Regions from separate parts of the Nocardia sp. NPDC058499 genome, predicted to be linked through region 1. Evidence: riboswitches for the same ligand, from Rfam matches in the RefSeq annotation. Region 1 holds a riboswitch; the other holds the start of a gene.
What was found. Region 1 has a riboswitch for cobalamin ahead of ACFWPH_RS26685 (FecCD family ABC transporter permease). Riboswitches for the same ligand answer to the same signal wherever they lie in the genome.
Positions count from the first base shown of each region.

Region 2: it holds a riboswitch for cobalamin, as region 1 does, so the genes downstream of both, metE (5-methyltetrahydropteroyltriglutamate--homocysteine S-methyltransferase) here and ACFWPH_RS26685 (FecCD family ABC transporter permease) in region 1, are expected to answer to the same signal.

Region 1 is NZ_JBHXMZ010000010.1:60,169-63,341, reverse strand. Features, by position in the region: gene ACFWPH_RS26695 (dienelactone hydrolase family protein) at 24-743, opposite strand; tRNA gene ACFWPH_RS26690 (tRNA-Met) at 1,002-1,078, opposite strand; cobalamin riboswitch at 1,250-1,463, shown strand; gene ACFWPH_RS26685 (FecCD family ABC transporter permease) at 1,570-2,625, shown strand; gene ACFWPH_RS26680 (ABC transporter ATP-binding protein) at 2,625-3,173, shown strand, end outside.
Region 2 is NZ_JBHXMZ010000001.1:990,039-993,211, reverse strand. Features, by position in the region: gene metE (5-methyltetrahydropteroyltriglutamate--homocysteine S-methyltransferase) at 1-1,979, opposite strand, end outside; cobalamin riboswitch at 2,095-2,300, opposite strand; gene ACFWPH_RS04585 (pyruvate carboxylase) at 2,809-3,173, shown strand, end outside.

The sequences.
Region 1 (3,173 bases):
GGTCCGGCTCGGACCGCGGGTGCTCAGGGGTTGAGCAGGGATCCCAGGAGGGCGATCGTGCCTGCCCAGGACTGGGCGGCGGCCAACGGCTCGTAGGCGATACCGGGCCGGCCGATATCGCCCGAGCTCGGATCGGTGAACCCGTGCGCCGCCTGGCTGAACGTGGTGAGCGTGTAATCGGCGCCGGCGGCGGCAAGTTCGCGCTCCAGGGCGTCGATATCGGCGCGCGGTGCGTACGGGTCCTGCCCGCCGGCGTAAACGGAGATGTGTGCGCGAACAGTGCCCGGCCGCGCGGGCTCCTCGGTGGTGAGCAGGCCGTGGTAGCTCACCACCGCCCGCGCGCCCGCACCGCTGCGGGCCAGTTCCAGTACACATTTGCCACCGAAGCAATAGCCTATCGCCGCCGTGCGCCCGGGATCGACGACCGGCAGACCCTTCAGCGCTTCGTGCCAGGCCACCGTGCGGGCGCGCACCCGCCCCGGGGCACCGAGCAGGCCGGCGAAGGGCCCGCCCGCCGCATCCGGGGCCGGATACGACTGTCCCCCGCCGTACATGTCGACGGCCAGGGCCGTATACCCGAGATCGGCCAGGCGCTGGGCGCGTTCACGCATCATTTCGGTCAGCCCGTGTGCGGTGTGCACCACGAGCACTCCCGGGTGCGGCCCCGGCCCGTCGGGTACGGCCAGGGCCCCGATGAGGTCCGCTCCGTCGTGATGCAATGTCACCGCGGTAATTTCGGCCACCGGGCACCTCCTTTGCTGCCGGCGATCCGACTGTGCAGTCGCCGATGAGAGTATCATTCTCGTATAGAAAGAATCTCAATCACGCCAAGTGGGCGACATCTCCCTCGCACAGTCATCCGGCACCAGCCGATTCCGCGATCGACACAGGTCTCCGCGGCGCAGCGCGGGATCATCGGCCCCACGTCGGACGAAAAGGCGCAATATACCGAGAACGGCCGAGTGCGGAACGATTCGTATCGTTGCGCACTCGGCCGTTGATGGTAGCGGGGACAGGATTTGAACCTGCGACCTCTGGGTTATGAGCCCAGCGAGCTACCGAACTGCTCCACCCCGCGTTGCGCTGGTAACCATAGCGCACGAGGGGCCGCCGGACCAAAACGCGGCCTCCGGCCCGCGATATCCTCGTGGACCGGCCGTGGCCGAATCTCGCCCACCGAGCCCGGCGGCCGGCCCAGTGAGGTGGTGCACAATCCCGCCCGGCACGTCCGGTCCGGGAATACGGGGTGTTACCGTGACCCCGCGCTGGTTACCGCCCGTCGACGACGGGTGGTTCGTAAGAGGGAATCCGGTGGGAATCCGGAGCTGCCCCGCAGCGGTATGTGAAAACGACCGCGGTCATCGAGCACTGGGCCCCCGGCCTGGGAAGCGACCGCCAGTAGGTGACGCCGTCCGGTGTCGTGTTCGCGAGCCCGAAGACCTGCCGGCGTGGCCCGGCCGACGGTCGGGTCGCTGTCGGCTCCGAGGGAACGGTTGACGAGATTATGACTCGCGGTACTCGCATGTCTGCAGGCGTCGGATCAGGGGCGGTGCGGGTAGCTACGGCCCGATGAGAGCGAGAGCGAAACGCCGGCTGCCCGTGCCGGTTCTCGTGGCGGGCCTGACCGCCGCGCTGGCGGTGGTTTCGGTGCTCGCGCTGGGGCTCGGCGCGGCGCATATCCCCTGGCGTTCCACCGTCGGGTTCCTGTGGGCCGAACTCACCGGCGGCACCGTACTCACCGGCGAGGTGGCGAACTACCGGATCGTCGTGGACTCCCGGCTGCCGCGGGTCCTGCTGGCGGCCTGTGTCGGCGCGGGGCTCGGCGGGGTCGGCCTGATCGTCCAGGCCATGGTGCGTAACGCCCTGGCCGATCCCTATGTGCTGGGTATTTCCTCCGGGGCTTCGGTGGGCGCCACCGCGGTCATACTGTTCGGAGCATTCGGCGCGCTGGGAATCTACGCGCTGTCGACGGCGGCTTTCACCGGCGCGCTGGGCGCCACGGCCCTCGTATATCTGATGGCGCGGTCGGCGTCGGGGTTGGTGCCGTTGCGGCTCGTACTCACCGGCACCGCCATCGGTTACGGGTTCTCCGCCGCGACGACCGTGCTGGTGTTCCTGGCTCCGCGGGGCGGCGATACCGCCCGGTCCGTCATGTTCTGGTTGCTGGGCAGTCTGGCCGGTGCCACCTGGCAGAGGGTTCCGCTGGTGGCCGCGGTGGCCGCGGCCGGCCTGGCCGTGATCGCGCTCTGCGCGCGACAGTTGAACGCGTTGTCGATGGGCGACGAGGTGAGTGCGGCGCTGGGGATGAATGCCGCACGCTTCCGGCTGCTGCTGTTCGTGGTCTCCGCCGCGATGACCGGATGTTTCGTCGCGGTATGCGGGGCTATCGGATTCGTCGGCCTGATCGTGCCCCATGTCGCCCGGCTGCTGGTGGGCGCCGATCACCGTCGGCTCGTCGCGGTGACCCCGGTTCTGGGTGCGGTGTTCCTGGTGACCGCGGACCTGCTGGCGCGCACCCTGATACCGCCCCAGGAACTACCGCTGGGAGCCGTCACCGCCGCGGTGGGCGTGCCCGTGTTCATCCTGCTGATGCGCCGGCGCGGCACGCTGGTGGAGCGCGGCTGATGCGGGTCGACTACGCCGGCGTCACGGTCGAACTCGACGGCACCCCGATCGTGCAGGCGGTAACCCTGACGGCCGCACCCGGACAGTTCATCGGCATCATCGGCCCGAACGGGAGCGGTAAATCGACTCTGCTGCGCTGTCTGTACCGGGCGCTGTCGCCCGCCTCCGGCCGGGTACTGGTGGACGGCACCGATATCACGGCGATCAGTATGCGGGAGAACGCCCGCCAGGTGGCGGCGCTGGCCCAGGACACGTCGACACCGTTCGATTTCACCGCCGCCGAGGTCGTGGCCACCGGACGTCTACCGCACACCACACTGCTACGCGGCACCCGGCGGCGGGACGACGAGATCTGCGCCGCCGCAATGGCGACCGCCGATACTGCGCATCTCGCCGACCGCGGTTTCCTCTCCCTGTCCGGCGGGGAACGGCAGCGGGTCCTGATCGCGCGAGCGCTGGCGCAGCAGCCGCAGGTGCTGGTGTTGGACGAACCGACCAATCACCTCGATGTACAGCACCAATACACCGTCCTCGCGGCCGCGCGCGGC
Region 2 (3,173 bases), on a different contig from region 1:
GAATAGCACAGATGGGTGTGGATCTGGAGGGAATCGGCGACCCCGGAGGTCGCCAGCCGGAACGCGCCCACCGACCATTCCAGGTAGTCCGGCTGGCCGGCCGCGCGCAGTGGCAGCAGTTCGCGCAGTGCCGGTTCGTCCACCTGGATGATCCGTATGCCCGCGTTCTGCAGGTCGACGGTTTCGTCCCGGATGGCCAGCGCCACCTGGCGCGCAGATTCCGCGAGCGGCTGGTCGTCGCGCACGAAGGACCAGGCCAGGATGGTGACCGGTCCGGTGAGCATGCCCTTCACCGGTTTGCTGGTGAGTGATTGGGCGTAGCCGATCCAATCGACCGTCATGGGCGCGGGCCGGGAGACATCGCCGAACAGGATCGGCGGGCGTACGCAGCGGGTGCCGTAGGACTGCACCCAGCCCAGTTCGGTGGCCGCGAAACCGTCGAGCTGTTCGGCGAAGTACTGCACCATATCGTTGCGTTCGGGTTCGCCGTGTACCAGCACGTCGAGGCCGAGCTGTTCCTGCAGGGCGATGACCTCGGCGATCTCCGCCCGCATCCGGCGCTCGTACTCGGGCCGGTCGATGTCGCCCTTGCGCAGCTCCGCCCGGGCCAGCCGGATCGCGGTGGTCTGCGGGTAGGAACCGATCGTGGTGGTGGGCAGGGGCGGCAGCTGCAGCCGGTCCTGCTGCAGGGTCCGGCGCTGCGCCGCGGGGCCACGTTCGGTGGCGGCCGGGCCCAGCGCGGCCAGCCGGGCCCGAACCCGGGAGTCGGCGATCCGCGGATCCGCCCGGCGGCTCGCGATCGCGGCGCGGGCCTGCGCGAGTTCGGCCGCCACGGCCTCGGTACCGGTGTTCAGGCCCGTGGCCAGCACCCGGACCTCGGCGAGTTTTTCGCTGCCGAAGGCGAGCCAGGAGCGCAGGGCTTCGTCGAGGTGTGTTTCCACGGCGAGGGTGTAGGGCACGTGCAGCAGGGAGCAGGAGGTCGAAACCGCGACCGATTTCCCGCTGCCGAGCAGTGTGGCGAGGGTGGACAGGGCTCGATCAAGATCGGTGCGCCAGACATTACGACCGTCGACGACACCGGCAACCAGCGTTTTACCCGCCAAAGCGGGAACGGCGGCCACATCGTCGACCGTACCGCCGGCGACCAGGTCGATCGCGAGTCCTTCCACATCGGTTCCGGCGAGGGCTCCCAGCGCGGGGCCGGGATTGCCGAAGTATGTGGCGACCAGGACGGCCGGCCGGTCGGCCGGTTCCGTCAGCTCGGTGTAGACCTGGCGGACCACCGCGAGTTCCTCCGAGGTGAGGTCGGTGACCAGGGCGGGTTCGTCGAGCTGTACCCAGGACACGCCCGCCGCGGCGAGCAGCGCGAGGAGGTCCCGGTAGAGCGGGATCAGCTCACCGACGCGTTCCAGCGCGGCGGTGTCCGCCGATTTCGAGAGTTTCAGGAAAGTGATCGGGCCGATGACGACCGGACGCGCCGGGACGCCGAGTTCGAGCGCCTCGCGCACCTGCGCCAGCAATTCGCCGGGATGCAGCGCGAACGAGGTGTGCGGGCCGATCTCGGGGACCAGATAGTGATAGTTGGTATCGAACCATTTGGTCATCTCGAGTGGTTCCACCGAATCCGTACCGCGGGCCGCGGCGAAATAGCGGTCCAGCGGGCCGGCGATATCGGCGACCCGCGGCGGCAGGGCGCCCAGCAGCACGGCCGTATCGAGCATCTGGTCGTAGTAGGAGAAGGTGCCGACGGGAATCGAATCCATGCCCGCGGCCTGTAGCTCCGCGTACTGGTCGCGGCGCAGGGTCCGCCCGGTCTCGTGGAGACGATCGGCATCGATACGCCCGGCCCAATAGGATTCGGTCGCGCGTTTCAGCTCGCGGCGCGGCCCCACCCGGGGCAGGCCGAGAACCGTTGCGGTGAACGGATTGTGCGAAATAGCAGTCACGGTGTTCTCCAGTGCTGACGTTCGACCGGCCATCGCCTTACGCGGGTGCACGGACACCACTGAAAACCCGACCGCCGCGCGCGGCGGGAGCGTTTTCAGCACTGGTGGACCGCGGCGCCCAATCCTCGAGGCGGTGGCCACCGGATACGGCGTACCCGGTACAACCGGCAGGTCTTCGGACTCGCGGGCACCGGCCCATCGGCCGACCTACTGGCCGTCGCTTCCCAGGCTGTGCGCCCAGTGCTGATGACGGCGTTCGTTCTCGCTCACCGCTGCGGGACAGTTCCGGATTTCCACCGGATTCCCTCTCACCCGCCCGTTGCGGGTTTCGACGCCGGGACGATCGTCCGGGGCTCCGGGGCGACCGGCCGGCGAACCAGCTGCGTTATCCACCATAGCCCGCCCGCCGTGCCGAGCCGATGCGCCCGCCGATACGGCGCGCGGCTACCGGCTGACGTCGGCCAGTGCGCCGGTGGCTGTACCTCGTCGAGCGCGATCGTCGGCACGCGGGGGGACGGTTCGTTCCGTATGTGGAACTGTCCGCTACGGGAATCGTCCTGGCGGTATCGGCGATGGCGGAGGCGTCGGTGAGCTGGTCGACGGCGCCGAGCGTGCGGCCGAGTGGGGGCGGGCGTATGGCCGAGCTCGGTCCCCGACCGCGCTGCCGAGGGATGTGTGGCCTCGCTGCGAAGATTGCCCGGAGTTGGCCAACCTCGGCTGATCGCACAATCGCCCGTGGTCGCCGGTGAGATGTGACGGCAGGGTGACCAATGTTTCGCAACCGTGCAATGCCCCGTTGTGAAGATTCTGCGAAGTGGACTTCGGTGTCGATCCTGGATGTGGCGCCGGGTACGTTGGGTCAATGTTCTCGAAAGTCTTGGTTGCCAACCGCGGCGAGATCGCCATCCGAGCCTTCCGCGCGGCGTACGAGCTCGGTATCGGAACGGTTGCCGTCTTCCCGCACGAGGACCGCAATTCGGTCCACCGCCTGAAGGCGGACGAGGCATACGAGATCGGCGAGGAGGGGCATCCCGTCCGGGCCTATCTCTCGGTCGACGCGATCATCGAGGCGGCCAAGACCGCCGGCGCCGACGCGATCTATCCGGGATACGGGTTCTTGTCCGAGAATCCGGACCTGGCCGCCGCCTGTGCGCGCGAGGGAATCACCTTCATCGGTCCGTCGTCCGAGGTCTTGGAACTCGCGGGTAACAAGGCGCGCGCGATTGC